DNA from 2 places in the Actinoplanes awajinensis subsp. mycoplanecinus genome. Region 2 is predicted to be linked to the other one. Evidence: riboswitches for the same ligand, from Rfam matches in the RefSeq annotation. Region 2 holds a riboswitch; the other holds the start of a gene.
The links. Region 2 has a riboswitch for thiamine pyrophosphate ahead of ADL15_RS25430 (thiamine phosphate synthase). Riboswitches for the same ligand answer to the same signal wherever they lie in the genome.
Positions count from the first base shown of each region.

Region 1: linked by a shared signal. The riboswitch ahead of ADL15_RS00850 (ECF transporter S component) and the one ahead of ADL15_RS25430 (thiamine phosphate synthase) in region 2 are both predicted to bind thiamine pyrophosphate.

Region 1 covers NZ_LLZH01000001.1:187,301-196,405, forward strand. The annotation lists gene ADL15_RS00815 (metal ABC transporter ATP-binding protein) at 1-7, shown strand, start outside; gene ADL15_RS00820 (metal ABC transporter permease) at 7-873, shown strand; gene ADL15_RS00825 (ArsR/SmtB family transcription factor) at 904-1,203, shown strand; gene ADL15_RS00830 (Fur family transcriptional regulator) at 1,200-1,604, shown strand; gene ADL15_RS00835 (hypothetical protein) at 1,622-2,230, shown strand; gene ADL15_RS00840 (DUF6328 family protein) at 2,196-2,747, opposite strand; gene ADL15_RS00845 (alpha/beta fold hydrolase) at 2,779-3,594, opposite strand; TPP riboswitch at 3,686-3,789, shown strand; gene ADL15_RS00850 (ECF transporter S component) at 3,859-4,455, shown strand; gene ADL15_RS00855 (ABC transporter ATP-binding protein) at 4,459-5,889, shown strand; gene ADL15_RS00860 (energy-coupling factor transporter transmembrane component T family protein) at 5,886-6,689, shown strand; gene ADL15_RS00865 (CehA/McbA family metallohydrolase domain-containing protein) at 6,757-8,469, shown strand; gene ADL15_RS00870 (hypothetical protein) at 8,466-8,987, shown strand.
Region 2 covers NZ_LLZH01000257.1:78,367-87,471, forward strand. The annotation lists gene rpsD (30S ribosomal protein S4) at 1-500, shown strand, start outside; gene ADL15_RS25400 (DNA-directed RNA polymerase subunit alpha) at 585-1,607, shown strand; gene rplQ (50S ribosomal protein L17) at 1,644-2,204, shown strand; gene truA (tRNA pseudouridine(38-40) synthase TruA) at 2,280-3,104, shown strand; gene ADL15_RS25415 (hypothetical protein) at 3,093-3,929, opposite strand; gene ADL15_RS25420 (class I SAM-dependent methyltransferase) at 4,025-4,645, shown strand; gene ADL15_RS25425 (ABC-F family ATP-binding cassette domain-containing protein) at 4,672-6,318, shown strand; TPP riboswitch at 6,353-6,463, shown strand; gene ADL15_RS25430 (thiamine phosphate synthase) at 6,496-7,062, shown strand; gene thiO (glycine oxidase ThiO) at 7,059-8,117, shown strand; gene thiS (sulfur carrier protein ThiS) at 8,108-8,308, shown strand; gene ADL15_RS25445 (thiazole synthase) at 8,311-9,057, shown strand; partial or broken gene ADL15_RS25450 (thiamine phosphate synthase) at 9,051-9,105, shown strand, end outside.

The DNA of each region.
Region 1 (9,105 bases), on a different contig from region 2:
GTACTGATGGATCTTTTGACTTATCCCTTCATGCTCCGCGCGTTGGCCGGCGCGCTGATAATCGGGCTGGCGGCGCCGGCGCTCGGCATCTACCTGGTCCAGCGGCGGCTCTCGCTGATCGGCGACGGGATCGGGCACGTGGCGCTGACCGGCGTCGGTGTCGGCCTGCTCACCCATCAGTCGCCGGTGCTCACCGCGGTGCTGGTGTCGGTGGCCGGCGCGGTCGCCGTCGAGCTGGTCCGCGAGCGCGGGCGCACCTCCGGCGACCTGGCCCTGGCCCTGCTGTTCTACGGCGGCATCGCGGGCGGCGTGGTGCTCGTCGGGCTCTCCGACGACAGCAGCAACGCCAGCCTCATGCAGTACCTCTTCGGCTCGCTGATCACCACGTCACCGCAGGACATCGCGGTGATCGCCGGACTGGGCGCGGCGGTGCTGATCGCCATGCTGGTGTTCCGCCCGGCCCTGTTCGCGCTCTGCAACGACGAGGAGTACGCACGGGTCAGCGGCCTGCCGGTGCGTACGCTCAATCTGCTCCTGGCGGTGACGACCGCGGTGACCGTGACGATCGCCATGCGCACCGTCGGTCTGCTCCTGGTCTCCGCCCTGATGGTGGTGCCGGTCGCGGCCGCACAGCAGGTCACCCGAGGGTTCCGCTCGACGATGACGCTGGCCATGCTGATCGGGGTCTGCGCGGCCGGCGCCGGCGTGGTGCTCTCCGGCGAGATCGACACCGCGCCGGGCGCCACCACGGTGCTGATCGCCCTGGCCGCGTTCCTGCTCACCACCGGGATCGGCGCGCTCTGGCACCGGCCGCACCGCAAGGCCGCCCCGCAGGCACAGGCCGAGCCCCCGGACGTCGTGATCCATGCCTGAGGCCGGGTGCGCGGTACGGTGGTCGGCACCATGACGGCCACCGGTTATGAAGCGTACGAGGCCGCGGGCGCGCTGCTGCGGGCGTTGTCCGCGCCGATCCGCATCGCCATCGTCGCGGAGCTCGGTTCCGGCGAACGCTGTGTGCACGATCTGGTCTCCCAGCTCGGCGCTCCCCAGCCGTTGGTCTCGCAACACCTTCGGGTGTTGCGCGGGGCCGGCGTGGTGCGAGGTGTGCGGCGTGGCCGGGAGATCGCATACTCCCTGGTGGACGAACACATCGCGCACATCGTCGCCGATGCCGTGAGCCACGCGAGGGAGAACCGCCTGTGAACCCGGAGAACAACGCTCCGCGCAACACCAAGCAGCGCAGCGCGGTGAGTTCCGTGCTCGCCGAGACCGAGGGCTTCCACAGCGCGCAGGATCTGCACGCGATGCTGCGCGACCGGGGCGAGCGGGTCGGTCTGACCACGGTGTACCGGACGCTGCAGGGGCTGGCCGACGCCGGCGAGATCGACGTGATGCGCCCGCCCGGCGGTGAGCACCTCTACCGGCGGTGCAGCCAGGGACACCATCACCACCTGGTGTGCCGGTCCTGCGGGCGGACCGTCGAGGTGCTCGGCCCGGCGGTGGAGTCGTGGGCCGACAAGGTGGCCGGTGAGCACGGCTTCGTGGATGTGGCACACACCTTGGAGATCTTCGGGACGTGCCCGGAGTGCGCCGCGAAGGGCTGAGTGTTTAGCTTCCGCTTGTGAAGCTCTACGCCGACCGCGTGCCGACCGCCGTCCGCCAACTGATCACCGACCTGCTCGTCGTGCTCTGGGTCTATCTGTCGATCCGGGTCGCGCTCTGGATCCACGACGTGGTGCTGAAACTGGCCGTTCCGGGCCAGAAGCTGGAGAGCGCCGGCAGCGGCATCGCCGACAACCTGGCCGAGGCCGGCAGCAAGGTGGGCCGGGTGCCGGTTGTCGGCGACGACCTGACCAAGCCGTTCACCGGCGCCGCGGACGCGGCCCGCTCGCTCGCCGACGCCGGCCACCAGCAGCAGGAGTGGGTCGACCAGCTGGCGCTGATCCTGCCGCTGATGGCCCTCGCGGTGCCGCTGGCGCTGGTGCTCTTCCTCTGGCTGCCGCTGCGGCTGCGCTGGATCCGCCGCGCCTCGGTGGCGCTCGCGGTCCGTGACGAGCCGGCCGGCCGGGACCTGCTGGCGCTGCGCGCGCTGGCCTCCCGGCCGCTCAGCGAACTGGCCAAGCTGGGCCCGGACATCGCGCAGAGCTGGCGGGCCGGCGACGCGGCAGCTGTCGACGCGCTCGCCGAGCTGGAACTCAAGCGTCTCGGTCTGCGCCGTTCGAGGGTGTAGCGGACGGCGCGTCGTCCACCACGAAGCCGTCCTGGTCGTCGTCCTCGCCCCAGTTGCGGTGCACGAACGGCAGGACCACCCAGAAGATCAGGAACCACGCGCCGGTGATCGTGGTGAGCACGATCGCCCAGCGCACGTGCAGCACGTAGTCGGTGATCACCAGGACGCTGCTGACCATCGACACCAGCATGCAGGCCAGCCCGGCGGTGGCCATCCGGTGCGAGTAGCGGACCAGCTCGGGCTTACGGCCCTGCCGGAACAGCGCCCGGTGGAACGCCACCGGCGAGATGATCAGCGCGGTGGCGAACGCCGCGCTGATCAACGCCACCATGTAGACGTCCTTCTGGAACGCGGTGGCGTTCGGGAAACCACTGGAGAACGGCAGGGTCAGCAGGAAGGCGAAGAGGATCTGCACGCCGGTCTGGGTGACCCGCAGCTCCTGCAACAGGTCGGCGAAGTTGCGGTCCCATCGCTGCTTCTCGGACTCATGAGGGGAACGGGGTTTCTCGGCGGCCATGCCGCGCGAGGTTGCCCAGTTCCGGCCATGGTCAAACGCCGATGCGTGCCAGCACGGCGTCGCCCAGCTCCTTCGGCGCCTGCTCGGGCACCCAGTGGCTGACCCCACGCATCGCCACCAGCTGGTAGTCGGCGGCCACCCAGTCCGCGGTGCGCAGCGCGGCGGTCAGCCCGACCACACCGTCCTGGTCGCTCCACACGTACGTGGTCGGCACGGTGATCTCGCCGAGGTCGGCGACGTCCGCGTTGTCGAACGCGCGGTACCAGTTCAGCGCGGCGGTCATCCGGCCCGGCTCGCGCATGGCCTTGACGTACAGGTCGGCGCGGAACCCGATGGCACCCAGCATCCGGCGCATCACCAGGGCACCACCGCCGAGCAGCAGCTTCTCGGCGATCGCGCTGCGGAACACCTGGAAATACCAGAACCGGGCCTGCTGCGACGGCCGGACCCGCAGCGCCAGCAGCATCGCCCGTGGGTGCGGCACCGAGATCGCGGTCAGCGTGCGCACCCGCTCCGGGTGCCGGCCGGCCACCAGCCAGGCCACCTGCGCGCCCCAGTCGTGCCCGACCAGGTGCACCGACTCCAGCCCGAGGCTGTCCAGCACCGCGACCACGTCGGCCACCGCCTCGCCGATCCGGTACGACGACACCCCGGACGGCCGCGCGCCGGGCGAGTACCCCCGCTGGTCCAGCGCGTACGTCCGGAGCCCGGCCGCGTGCAACCGCGGTGACAGCGGCTCGAACTCCCGGCTGTCCTGCGGGAAACCGTGCAGCAGAAGCACCGGCTGCCCGTCCTCGGGACCACCCTCGGTCACCTCGAACGTCAGCCCCCGGGCCTTGACCTCCATGTGACGCTCCCTCCCCTGTGCTGCACGGACACCAGGTGTTAGCGTCATCGAAGCACATCCAACGAGGATTGTTCGCGTCAGCGGACGAGCTTCGATCCGACAGGGGAGCGCACAGCGCTGAGAGTGCGGCCATGCCGCAGACCCTCGTACCTGATCTGGGTAATGCCAGCGCAGGAAGTTCGGTCTTCTCCAGCCGCGTCATGCCCGGGCACCGCTGCCCGCGCCTGGCGTGCGTCTCCTCCCCGCATCCGCTGGGAGGCAAGCATGACAACGAACTCCACCAATCCGAATAGATGGCGAACGATCGACATCGTCATCGCCTCGGTCATCGCCGTCGCGTTCGGCGTGATCTTCTGGGCCTGGGACGCCGTCTGGGCCGCCACCGAGAACGCGTTCCTGTTCTTCCCGCCCGCGCAGGCGATCCTGTACGGCATGTGGTTCCTGCCCGCCGTGCTCAGCGGGCTGATCATCCGTAAGCCGGGCGCGGCGTTCTTCACCGAGACGGTCGCCGCGATCATCTCGGCGCTGCTCGGCAACAAGTGGGGCGCCACCGTGATCATCCAGGGGGCGGCGCAGGGCCTGGGCGCGGAGCTGGCGTTCGCGCTGTTCCGCTACCGGGTCTTCACGCTGCCGACCGGCATGCTCGCCGGTTTCCTGGCCGGCCTGGTCGCCGCGGTCTTCGACTGGTACGTCTGGACCTACACCTACGCGCTGTGGAACTACCGGGTGCCGTACGCCCTGTTCACCGTGGTCAGCGCGACCGTGCTGGCCGGGGCCGGCGCGTGGCTGCTGGTCCGGGCCCTGGCGCCGACCGGCGTCCTGGACCGGTTCGAAGCGGGCCGCGAGCGGGCATTGATCTAGCTCATGGGTGAGGTTCAGCTCCGGGGGTTCGGGTGGCGGCACGCTGGTCGCCGCGCCTGGGCCGTTCGCGGGCTGGACCTGCAGATCCGGCACGGCGAGCGGGTGCTTCTGCTGGGTCCCTCCGGGGCCGGCAAGAGCACCCTGCTCGCCGCGCTCGCCGGGCTGCTGCCGGAGGACTCCGGCGAGGCCGAGGGCACCATCGAGATCGACGGGCTGGAGCCGCGCAAGGCCCGGGACCGCACCGGCATCCTGTTCCAGGATCCGCAGACCCAGCTGGTGATGGCCCGCTCCGGCGACGACGTGGCGTTCGGCTGCGAGAACCGCGGGGTGCCGGCCGGTGACATCTGGCCGCGGGTCAGTGACGCGCTCGACCGGGTCGGCTTCCCGTACCCGATCAATCGCCCCACCGCCGCGCTCTCCGGCGGCGAAGCGCAGCGCCTGGCCCTGGCCGGGGTGATCGCCCTGCGCCCGGGCCTGCTGCTGCTCGACGAACCGACCGCCAACCTCGACCCGGCCGGCGCCACGCTGATCCGCGAGGCCATCGCCAGGGCGGCCGGACCGGACACCACGCTGATCGTCGTCGAGCACCGGGTCGCCGAGGTGCTGCCCCTGGTGGACCGGGTCGTGGTGATCGAGCCGGGTGGCGGGGTGCGCGCCGACGGCGCGCCCGAACTGGTCTTCGCCGCCTACGGCGACAAGCTCGCCGACGAGGGCGTCTGGGTGCCGGGTTTCCGGGCCACGCCACGCAAGGCGACGGTTGCGGCCACTGCCGATTTGGTACGAACGGAGCAGGCAACCGTCGCGGGTCGCCTGCCGCCGGTGTCCCTGGCGGTCGGCGCCGGTGAGGTGCTCGCCGTGACCGGGCCGAACGGCGCCGGCAAGTCCACCCTCGCGCTGCTGCTCGGCGGCCTGCTCGCGCCGAGCGCCGGCCGGGTCACCGCGTTCGGCGACAAACGGCCCCCGCACAAGTGGCGGGCCGCGACGCTGACCCAGCGGATCGGCTCGGTCTTCCAGAACCCCGAGCACCAGTTCGTCACGGCGCGGGTCGCCGACGAGCTGGCTCTCGGCCCGCGCCGGCTGGGCCGCTCCCCCGGCGAGGTCGGCCGGATCGTGGACGAGCTGCTGCACCGGCTGCGGCTGGACCGGCTGGCGGCGGCGAACCCGTACACGCTCTCCGGCGGGGAGGCTCGGCGGCTCAGCGTGGCGACCGCGCTGGCCACCGCCCCGCGGCTGCTGGTGCTCGACGAACCGACGTTCGGGCAGGACCGCCGGACGTGGCTGGAGCTGGTCGCCCTGCTCGCCGAGCTGCGCGACGAGGGGCACGGGATCGTCGCGGTGACTCACGACGCGGACTTCACCCGTACCCTCGCGGATCGAAACCTCGCCCTCGGCGAAGCCGCACCGGACCCGCTGCCTCGCCGGTTGCGGCCATGAACCTCGTCTTCGAGACGGTGGCGGACGCCAGCGCGCCGCTGGCGCGCCGCAACCCGGTGGCCAAGCTGGGCGCCGCACTGCTCTTCACGCTGCCGCTGGTCGCGACGCTGGACCCGGTCACCCCGGGGCTGGCCCTGGCGGTGGAGCTGGCCGTGCTGCCGCTCTTCGGGGTACGCCTGCGGGTGCTCGCCCGGCGGGCCTGGCCGCTGCTGGTCGCGGCCGGTGGGGTGCTGCTCAGCATGCTGCTGTTCGCCGCCGACCGCAGCGGTGACCTGCTCTTCTCGGTCGGCCCGCTGGACGTCACCACCGGCGTGCTGTCCGCGGCGGCCGGGCTGATCCTGCGCATCTTCGCGGTCGCGCTGCCCGGCATCGTGGTCTTCGCGACCACCGACCCGACCGACCTGGCCGACGCGCTGGTGCAGAACGCCAAGGCGCCGGCCCGGTTCGCGATCGGCGCGCTGGCCGCGTTCCGGCTGCTGCCGCTGCTCGGGCAGGAGTGGCGGATGCTCACCCTGGCCCGGCGCGCCCGCGGCGTGGACGCCGGCTACCACCCGGTCGCCCGGCTGCGGCTGTTCGCCTCGACCGGGTTCGCGCTGCTGGTCGGGGCGCTGCGGCGCGGGGTGCGGCTGGCGGTGGCGATGGACGCGCGCGGGTTCGACGCCGGGACACCGCGGACGTACGCGCGGGTGCAGCACTTCACCCGGGCGGACACCGCGCTGGTGGCCGGCGCGGGCCTGACCTGCGCCACGATCCTGACCGTGACGATCGCCCTGGGCCTGTTCCGGCCGATCATCGGTTGACGCGTGTTCGTCACCCGGCCATCGGATCGACAGTGGACGTTGGCCTGGTGCAGCGAGATTGCACGTCATGGGTCACGGCCACGATCATCATCACGTCACTGACGCAGCCACCGGGACCGACGTCCCCGAGGCTCTCGATCTCAGCATTCCCGACACCGACATCTCCCCCTCGGACAAGTCCCGCCGGAACTTCCTGCGCGGGGCCGGGCTGCTCGGCGCGGGTGCGGCGGCCGCGTCGGTCTTCGCCCGGCCCGGTGCCGCGGCGGCCGCCGGTCTTCCGCACACCCACGACCACCCCGGCGGCGGCAACGTCCAGGGCGGGTTCCGCTGGCTCGCCGGTGACCACCACATCCACACCCAGTACAGCTCGGACGCGCAGTACCGGGTACTGGACCAGGCGAAGCACGGGCACGCGTACGGGCTGGACTGGCTGGTCATCACCGACCACGGCAGCGCCACGCACGCCAAGATCGGCGTAGACAAGGTCAACCCGGACATCGTCAAGACCCGCGCCGAGCTGCGCGAGCTGCTGACCTTCCAGGGCCTGGAGTGGAACATCCCGGGCGCCGAGCACGCCACGGTCTTCGTGCACCCCGGCAAGAACGAGGTGGACGTCCTCAAGCGGTTCGAGAACGCCTACGACGGCTCGCTGCTGCCGGCCACCAACACCGCCGAGCAGAACGAGGCCCTGGCGATCGAGGGCATCAAGTTCCTCGGCCAGCAGGTCAAGGCCCGCAAGGTGGACGGCGCGCTGTTCCTGGCCAACCACCCGGCCCGGCGCGGCATCGACTCGCCGCACGAGATCCGCAACTGGCGCGACGCCGACCCGACCGTGGCGATCGGCTTCGAGGGCGCGCCCGGCCACCAGGCCTCCGGCATCCCCGCCCCGAACGGCCGCGGCGGCGCCCGTGGCTACTACGACAACAACCCGTCGGCCGCGTCGTACGCCGGCTACCCGCTGGAGAGCTACCGCACCTGGGGCGGCTTCGACTGGATGACGTCGACCGTCGGCGGCCTCTGGGACAGCCTGCTCTCCGAGGGCAAAGCCTGGTGGATCACCGTCAACTCCGACTCGCACGTGGTCTACCAGGACCAGTCCGACCGTGGCCCGAACAGCAACTTCGAGGTCAACGGCCGCTACGAGGACCCGGTCTACACCGGCAAGACCCTCACCACGGCCGGTGACTTCTGGCCGGGCTACTACGGCCGGACCAACGTCGGCTCGGCGTCGTTCTCCTACAAGTCGGTGATGGACGGGCTGCGCGCCGGCCGGGTCTGGGTCGACCACGGCCGCCTGATCAAGGGCCTGGACGCCCGGGTCCGGCAGACCGGCGACCGGCGCTCGCACACCGGCACCCCGCTCGGCGGCGTGCTGCAGGTCAAGCGGGGCACCTCGACCGAGCTGACCCTCGACATCGACCTGCAGGACGTGCCGAACTGGGCGACGTTCATCCCGACGCTGAAGCGGGTCGACGTGATCGTCGGTTCGGTCACCGGCCCGGTCACCGACAAGGACAAGTTCGTCGCGCCGGACACCCGGGTGGTCAAGTCCTTCGAGATCACCAAGACCGGCGGACGGGTGTCGCTCAGCTTCGACCTGGGCCGGCTGGACAAGCCGTTCTACGTCCGGGTGCGGGGCACCGACGGGAACCGGACGCAGCCGGGCCTGATGGGTGCGGCGGTCGACGCGTACGGTCCCCAGCTGGACGTGATCGGCGACGCCGACCCGTGGAAGGACCTCTGGTTCTACACCAACCCGATCTGGGTCCTCCCCCGGTGACTGCTGTCCTGCGTGCCTCCGACCTTCCGGGTGGCGTCACTGCCGCCGCCCGGATCGTCGGGGTCAGCCTGGGGCATCGCACCCTGGCCGAGGCCGACCACTGGATCCAGGAACTCGCGCCGGCACCGGTGCTGGCCTGCACGCACCTGGTCCCGGCGCCGTTCCCGCACGTCGCGATCAGTCTGCTCACCCCGGCCACCTTCGACACCGAGCCGGAGCTGCGGGTGGCCGCGGACCTCGCGGCCGCCGGCCCGGCCGGGCGGGCCGTCCGGTTCCCGGGCAGCTCCCGGCTGATCGGCGCGCTCACCGTGAGTGAGATCCTGCAGCGCAGCTCGATCGCCCGGGTCGAGGTGCTCGGCAGCGGCCCGGCCGACCCGGCGACGATCGTCGAGACCGACGATTTCGTCCGGCCACAGTTCCGTTCCGGCGAGCTGGTCCTGGTCACCACCCCGGCCGCCGGCGGCCGGCTGGTCCCGTTCGAACGCCGCGACCCGACGCCCTGCTGCGCGTCCCACTGAGAAGCCGGGTGTGTGAAGTTTCGGTGCGCTCCGCGCCGAAACTTCACACACCCGGTCGGGCCGGCCCGTTGTCCACAGCCCGTTGAGTCGATCAGCGCACCCACTTAGCCTAGGCATA
Region 2 (9,105 bases):
ACGGCCGTGGACGGACCAAGGAGACCGAGTACCTGCTCCAGCACCGTGAGAAGCAGAAGGCGCGTCGCGTCTACGGCATTCTCGAGAAGCAGTTCCGCGGTTACTACGAGGAGGCTGTCACCAAGCCCGGCAAGACCGGTGAGGTGCTGCTGCAGATCCTCGAGTCGCGGCTCGACAACGTCGTCTACCGGGCTGGCTACGCCTCGTCCCGGGACGCTGCCCGCCAGGTGGTCAAGCACGGCCACTTCCTGGTGAACGGTGTCAAGGTCGACATCCCGTCGTACCGGGTGAAGGAGCACGACATCGTCACGCTCCGCGAGAAGTCGAAGGAAATGACCCCCTTCGTCGTCGCGCAGGCCCAGGCCGGTTCCCGGCCGGTGCCGGCGTGGCTCGAGCCCATCCCGGCGGAGATGAAGATCCTCGTTCACACGCTCCCGGCCCGCGCTGTCATCGACACGCAGGTGCAAGAGCAGCTGATCGTCGAGCTCTACTCCAAGTAACAAAGCTGCCCGGCGCTTTCTTCAAGCGCCGGGCACATCAGACGGCCATCAAATAGCGGTTGGCCTGACAGAAAGAAGTACAGCGTGCTCATCAGCCAGCGGCCGACTCTCTCTGAGGAGTCGATCAGCGAGACCCGTTCCCGGTTCACCATCGAACCGTTGGAGCCGGGCTTCGGCTACACCCTCGGTAACTCGCTGCGGCGGACCCTGCTGTCGTCCATCCCGGGCGCGGCGGTCACCAGCATCAAGATCGACGGCGTGCTGCACGAGTTCACCACGATCCCCGGTGTCAAGGAGGACGTGGTCGAGCTGGTCATGAACGTCAAGGAACTGACCGTCAGCTCAGAGCACGACGAGCCGGTCAGCATGTACCTGCGCAAGCAGGGCCCGGGCGACGTGACCGCCGGCGACATCCAGCCGCCGGCCGGTGTCTCGGTGCACAACCCGGATCTGAAGCTGGCGACGCTGAACAGCAAGGGCCGGCTCGACATGGAGCTGACCGTGGAGCGTGGCCGTGGCTACGTCACCGCGGCCCAGAACAAGAGCGCGGGCGCCGAGATCGGCCGGATTCCGGTCGACTCGATCTACTCGCCGGTGCTCAAGGTCACGTACCGCGTCGAGGCGACCCGTGTCGAGCAGCGCACCGACTTCGACCGTCTGATCATCGACGTCGAGTCGAAGGCGTCCATCTCGCCGCGGACCGCGCTGGCTTCGGCCGGCTCGACCCTCGTCGAGCTCTTCGGCCTGTGCCGTGAGCTGGACGAGACCGCCGAGGGCATCGACATCGGCCCGTCGCCGCAGGACGCGCAGCTCGCTGCCGACCTGGCGCTGCCGATCGAGGAGCTGGACCTCACCGTCCGGTCGTACAACTGCCTCAAGCGCGAGGGCATCAATAGCGTGGGCGAGTTGATAGGGCGTACGGAGGCTGACCTTCTGGACATCCGGAACTTCGGCCAGAAGTCGATCGACGAGGTCAAGATGAAGCTCGCCGGAATGGGCCTGGGCCTGAAGGACAGCGCGCCCTCCTTCGACCCGGCGCACGTCGTGGACTCGTTCGGCGACGTGGACTACGACACCGACGACTACCGCGAGACCGAGCAGCTGTAAAGCTCGGTTGCGCCATCTTTTCAAGGAGCATCTGAAATGCCCACGCCCACCAAGGGTGCCCGCCTCGGCGGCAGCCCGGCCCACGAGAAGCTCATCCTGGCGAACCTGGCCACCGAGCTCTTCCGGCACGGGAAGATCAAGACCACCGAGACGAAGGCCAAGCGGCTGCGTCCGCTGGCCGAGCAGCTCATCACGAAGGCCAAGCGCGGTGACCTGCACGCCCGTCGCCGGGTTCTGGGCATCGTGAAGGACAAGGACGTCGTGTACGCCCTGTTCGAGCAGATCGCTCCGCGGTACGCGGGTCGTCCCGGTGGCTACACCCGGATCACCAAGACCGGTCCCCGCAAGGGCGACAACGCTCCGATGGCCGTCATCGAGCTGGTCGAGGAGGCTCAGGTCGCGGCCACCACCGCGCCGGCCGCCAAGGCCGCCGCTCGTAAGGCCACCGCGCAGCAGGACAAGCTCGAGGCCCTGGCTCCCGAGGAGACCGCCCCCGAGGCGGTCGCCGACGACCAGGACGCCGAGGCTCCGGTCAGCGCTTCCGGTGACAAGAGCGAGACCAAGGAAGACGCCAAGGACGACGACGCCAAGGCGTGATTTTTCTGGAACGGCCCGGCACCCGATGGGTGCCGGGCTTTTCCTTTGGCTGCGGTTAGAGGAGCGCGCTGCGGGATGACCGACACCATCCGCCTACGACTTGAGATTTCGTACGACGGCGCCGCGTTCGCCGGGTGGGCCGTCCAGCCCGGCCAGCGGACGGTGGCCGGGGTGCTGGCCGAGGCACTGCACCGGATCCTCGGCGACCCGGGGGCTGAGACGCCGCTGGGCCTGACCGTGGCCGGGCGTACCGACGCCGGGGTGCACGCCACCGGCCAGGTCTGCCACATCGACCTGCCGGCCGGCCGGTACGCGGAGCTGGCCGGGTCGCTGCTGCGCCGGCTGGGTGGGCTGATGCCCGGCGACGCCCGGGTCAAGGCGATCATCCCGGTCCCCGACACGTTCGACGCCCGCTTCTCCGCGACGTTCCGCCGGTACGAGTACCGGGTCTGTGACGACCCCTGGGGCCCGGACCCGCTCCGCCGCCACGACACCCTGGGCTGGCCCCGCCCGCTCGATCTGGACCGGCTGAACGCCGCCGCGATCGGGCTGCTCGGCGAGCACGACTTCGCCGCGTACTGCAAGCGCAAGGAGCACGCCACCACGATCCGGGCGATCAACAAGCTGGACTGGCGGCGCGACCCGGACCGGACCCTGGTGGCCACCGTGCAGGCCGACGCGTTCTGCCAGGCCATGGTGCGCAGCCTGGTCGGCGCGATGATCGCGGTCGGTGAGGGCCGCCGCGGGCCGGAGTGGCCGGCGACGCTGCTCACCCTGCGGGAACGCTCCAACCAGGTGACCGTGGCCGGCGCGCACGGCCTGACCCTGGTCGCGGTCGGCTACCCGGCCGCCGACGAGTACGCGTCCCGCGCCGACGCCACCCGGCGGCTACGAGCCTGACGCGCGGCGGGCCAGGACCAGGTCGCTCAGGTAGTCGTCGAGCAGGTGGCTGGTGATCTGCCCGAGCAGTGGCTCGCCGCTCGGCACCGGCTCACCGGCCGGCCCGGTGATCACGCAGTACAGCAGGTAGTGGCCGCGGGCCCGCCAGCCGACCGGGGTGCCGGACGGTATCTGCGCGCCGGTCATCGCGGTGAAGCTGCCGTCACCCGTCTCGACCAGGGCGCGGACCCGGTCGGCGACCGCGTTCGCGCTCTGCGTGTCGGCGAGGTTCAGCACCCCGGCGGTGACCAGGTACCCGCTGTCCGGCACGGCGAGGGTGGCCCGGACCGCCTGCGAACATCCGTACCCGGAAAGCTCGGACCGCAAGGCGCCGGTGACAGCGACCGTGCAATCGGTCTCGGCCACCGCGTTCTCCACCTGGTAGCCGGCGGCGCCGGCCGGAAACGTCTCGGCGACGGTGAGCGGACTCGGATCGGCGGCCCGGGATGCGATGGTCCGGTCGGTGGCCGCGGCCGGATCACGGCCTTCGTCGGAGACGATGAGGAAACCGAGCATCAGGCAGATGCCCAGCACGATCAGGGCGGCCAGGCCGCGGGTCAGCAGGTGCATTGTGGCGTGGGGCTCGCGCCAGGCGTGCCGCCGCGGGCGGACCAGAAGCCGTGTGTGCACCCGGGGCCGCGCGGGCTGCCGATGCTGACCGGCGGTGGGCCGGGGAGCCTGGCGGACGAGCCACGTGCGGAACAGGACCAGGGGGCGGACCAGGAGCGTCAAGTCGGGGGCCGAGGTGGCGCGGTGAGCGGAGCGGTTCGGGGTGGCGTACCGCATGGGTGACAAGCTAGGCGCGGACGTCGATCTATGAACGCACAGCGTGTCCGGCACCCGGCGGTTGCTCGTCCGTTATGACGCGGGAGACTGGTCGGGTGACCGCCGAGCATTACTTCAGCACCGATCCGGACACCCCGCTGCGCCGGAGAGACATCGAGTTCAGCGTGGCCGGCCGGGACTACCGGCTCGCCGTCGCCAACGGGGTGTTCTCCGCCGGGCGACTGGACCCGGGCACCGCGGTGCTGCTCCGCAAGGCCGGCCTGCCCGGCCCGGAGACCGAGGGCACCCTGCTCGACCTGGGCTGCGGATACGGCCCGATCGCCTGCGTGCTCGCCGCCGAGGCGCCGCTGACCACGGTCCACGCGATCGACGTCAACTCCCGGGCCCGCGAGCTGACCGTGGAGAACGCCGCCACCCTCGGCCTGGCCGCCCGGATCCGGGTGCACGCGCCGGACGAGGTGCCGGCCGACGTGGTGTTCGACCAGATCTGGAGCAACCCGCCCACCCACGTCGGCAAGACCGAGCTGCGCGCGCTGATGGCCCGCTGGCTGCCCCGGCTGGCGCCGGACGGCGTGGCCTGGCTGGTGATCAACCGGAACCTCGGTGGTGACTCGCTGCACACCTGGCTGACCGAGTTGGACTGGCAGGTCGAGCGGATCGCCAGCCAGAAGGGCTTCCGCGTGCTGAGGGTTACCAGAAAACCCGCTGCCGTCTGAGGCTCTGACCGGGCAGGATGCCGGGCATGGGTTACGTGGATGTCGCCGGTGCCGGTTTTGTGCTGCCGGACGGCCGGGAGCTGTTCGCCGACGTGTCGTTCCGAGTCGGTGAGGGCGCCAAGGTCGCGCTGGTCGGTCCGAACGGTGCGGGCAAGACCACGCTGATGCGGATGGTGGCCGGGGACATCCCGATGCAGTCCGGCACCGTCGCGCGGGTCGGCGGGCTGGGCGTGATGCGCCAGTTCATCGGCATGATCGGCGACGACCGCACGCTGGAGGACCTGGCGCTGTCGCTGGTCGCCCCGCCGCTGCGCGACGCGGGCTCGAGGTTGGCCGGCGCCACGGCCGCGCTGGACGAGACCGAGAAGAGCCAGATCGCGTACGCGAACGCGCTGGCCACCTGGGGCGAAGTCGGCGGGTACGACGCCGAGGTGGTCTTCGACACGGTCGCGGTCGCCATCCTCGGCAAGCCCTGGGAAGAGACCAAGGACCGGGTGGTCCGCACCCTCTCCGGCGGTGAGCAGAAACGGTTCGCCCTGGACCTGCTGCTGCGCGGCAACGACGAGGTGCTGCTGCTCGACGAGCCGGACAACTTCCTCGATGTGCCGGCCAAGCGCTGGCTGGAGCAACGGATCCGGGAGTCCAGCAAGGCGATCCTGTTCGTCTCGCACGACCGGGAGCTGCTCGCACAGACCGCCGACCGGGTGGTCGCGGTCGAGGGCGGCGGGGCGTGGACCCATCCGGGCAACTTCGCGTCCTGGCACGAGGCCCGGATGAACCGGCACGAGCGGATGGAAGAGCTGCGCCGCCGCTGGGACGAGGAGCACGAGAAGATCCGCGAGCTGGTCTTCATGCTGAAGAACAAGGCGGCGTACAACGACGGCCTGGCGTCGCGCTATCAGGCGGCACAGACCCGGCTGCGCAAGTTCGAGGAGGCCGGCCCGCCGCCGCTGCCGCCCAAGGAGCAGTCGGTACGGATGAACCTGCGCGGCGGCCGCACCGGCAAGCGCTCGGTGATCTGCCAGCAGGTCGAGCTGGAGAACCTGACGTTCCCGTTCGACCTGGAGATCTGGTACGGCGACCGGGTCGCGGTGCTCGGCGCGAACGGTTCCGGCAAGTCGCACTTCCTGCGGCTGCTCGCGGCCGGCGGCACCGAACCCGACCTGGAGCACCAGCCGGTCGACGGCGCGCCGCTGGCCCACGTCAAGCACAACGGGGTGGCGCGACTCGGCGCGCGGGTCCGGCCCGGTCACTTCTCGCAGACCCACGACCGGCCCGAACTTGTCGAGAAGACGCTGATCGAGATCCTCTGGCGGGGTGACGAGCACCGTTCCGGTGTGGACCGGGCCGGCGCCATGAAGGCGCTCAGCCGGTACGAGCTTGGCGCGCAGGGCGACCAGCGGTTCGGCACCCTCTCCGGTGGACAGCAGGCCCGGTTCCTGGTGCTGCTGCTGGAGCTGTCCGGTGCGACGTTGTTGCTGCTCGACGAGCCGACCGACAACCTGGACCTGGCTTCGGCGGAGGCTCTCGAAGAGGGTTTGAAGGCGTTCGACGGCACCGTGATAGCTGTCACCCACGACCGCTGGTTCACCAGGTCCTTCGATCGTTTCGTGCTGTTCAGAGCGGACAACGAGGTGGTCGAGGTGCCGGAACCCGTCTGGGATGTGCGCTAGCCAACTCCATCACGGACCGGTTATGGTCCGGTTACAAGAAACCCACGGGAGTCCGGGCACCGGGCTGAGAGGGAGGCTGAAGCGGCCTCCGACCGTAGAACCTGATCCGGGTAATGCCGGCGCAGGGAGGAGTGCGTCGTGGACGCTTTGTTTGGATCTAGGCAAGCATTCCCCAGGTTGCATGTCATCACCGACTCGATCGACGTCGTGCGCGGGGTGGCCCAGCCGGGTGTCGCCGTGCAGATCCGGGTCAAGACCACCGACGCGCAGGCCTATGCGCTGGCCCTCGAAGCGATCCCGATCTGCCGGGCGGCGGGCGCGATGTGCCTGGTCAACGACCGGATCGGGGTGGCGCTCGCGGCCGGCGCGGACGGCGTGCACGTGGGCGCCGACGACCTGCCCGTCGACGTGGTGCGCCGGGTGCTCGGGCCGGACCTGGTGGTCGGGGCGACCTGTCGTACCCCGGAGGCGGCACGGGCCGCGGTCGCGAGTGGCGCGACGTACCTCGGGGTGGGTCCGGCCTTTGAGACCTCCACAAAAGACGGCCTGCCACCGCCCCTCGGCCCGGACCGGATAGCGGTCGTGGCCGCCGCCGTCCCGGGCGTGCCGGTGCTGGCGATCGGCGGCATCATCCTGGAACGGGCGGGGCTGCTGGCCAAGCACGCGCACGGGATCGCGGCCGTCTCCGCCTTCGCCGTCGACCCGCGCGGCCAGGCCGCGGCGTTCCTGGCGGCCCTGACATGAGCAGCGGCCTTGGCAAGCGCGGCCCTGACAAGAACGGCCAGCGGGTCGGGATCGTCGGCGGCGGGATCATCGGGCTGGCGATCGGCGCGGAACTGCTGCGGCGCGGGGCGGACGTCACCGTTTATGACCCGGCGCCGGACGGATCCGCCGGAGCGTGGCACGTCGCCGCCGGGATGCTCGCGCCGGGCGGTGAGTCGCTCTTCGAGTTTCCGCAGCTGGAGCGGCTTCTTGACGCGTCCAACCGGCTGTGGCCGGCGTTCGCCGCGTCGCTCGGTGACGTGGGCTACGACGAGGTGGGGACGCTCGGGGTCGCGCTGACCGCCGACGACGTGGCCGAGATGGCGCGGGAGTGGAAGCACCAGAAACTGTCGCCGCTGACCGGGTCACAGGTGCGGGACCGGGAGCCGGCGCTGTCGCCGCGGATCCGGGCCGGCGCCTATGCACCGACCGAGCGGCAGGTGGATCCGCGGCGGGTCGTCGCCCGCCTCCGGGCGATCCTGGATTCGCGCTGGAAGAAAGCCGTGATCTCCGATCTGTCCGAGTTGGAGGAAGACACCGTTGTTGTCGCGGCCGGCTGTGGCACCGCCGCCCTCACCGGCCTGCCGATCCGGCCGATCAAGGGTCAGGTGCTCCGCCTCCGCGGCGAACCCGGCATCCTGCGGCACGTGATCGACGGCGCCGCCGACGGCCGGCACGTCTATCTGGTGCCCCGCGCCGACGGCGAGGTGGTGGTCGGCGCCACCCAGGAGGAGCGCACCGACTCCCGGCCCACCGCCGGCGGGGTGCACGACCTGCTGCGCGCCGCCCTCGACCTGGTGCCCGGCCTGTCCGAGCACGAACTCGCCGAGGTCACCGTCGGGCACCGCCCCGGCACCCCGGACAACGCGCCGGTCCTGGGCCGGCTCACCGGCCGGGTGGTGGTCGCCTCCGGGCACCACCGCAACGGGATCCTGCTCGCGCCGATCACCGCCCAGCTCATCGCCGACCTGGTCCTGACCGGCTCGGCCGACCCGCTCATCGAGGATTTCACCCCCGGGAGGTTCGGATGCGCCTGATGGTCAACGGCCGGCACGAGACCCGGCCTGACGTCTGCTCGGTGGCCACCCTGGTCGCCGAGATCACCGACGCGCACCGCGGCGTCGCGGTCGCCGTGAACGGCTCGGTCGTCCCGCGCTCCACCTGGGCGCAGGTCGATCTGGCCGACGGGGACGCGGTCGAAGTGCTCACCGCGGCACAGGGCGGCTGAGCATGAGCCTGCTGCCACCGAACGGACTGATCCTCGGCACCGGCGGCGCGCACAGCCTCGCCGCGCTCGAGGACGCGATCGTCGCCTCGGAAACCGACCTGGTCACCGTCGCGCTGCGGCGGGTCGAGGCGGCCGGGCCGGGGCTGCTGCCGATGCTGGAGCGGCTCAAGGTGCGGATCCTGCCGAACACGGCCGGCTGCTTCACCGCCGGGGACGCGGTGAAGACCGCGCAGATGGCCCGGGAGGCGTTCGAGACCGACCTGATCAAGCTGGAGGTGATCGGCGACGAGCGGACCCTGCTGCCGGACGGCGTCGAGCTGCTCCGGGCGGCGGAGGTGCTGGTCGCCGACGGGTTCACGGTCCTGCCGTACACCACCGACGACCCGATCCTGGCCCGCCGGCTGGCCGACGCCGGATGCGCCGCGGTGATGCCCGCCGGTTCGCCGATCGGTTCCGGTCTCGGGATCGCCAACCCGCACCACATCGAGTTGATCCGGCAGACCGTCGACGTGCCGGTGGTGCTGGACGCCGGGATCGGCACCGCCTCGGACGCCGCGCTCGCGATGGAGCTGGGCTGCGACGCGGTACTGGTCGCCAGCGCGATCACCCGGTCCGACGAGCCGGCCGTGATGGCGGCCGCGATGCGGCACGCGGTGGCGGCCGGGCGACTCGCTCGTCAGGCCGGCCGGATCCCGCGTCGCTTCCACGCGGTGGCGTCCACTCAGGACGAAGGGATCCCGGTGTGGTGACGCCGGGCGGGCTCGTGGTGCTCACCGACCGGCGGTCCGCTGCCGGGC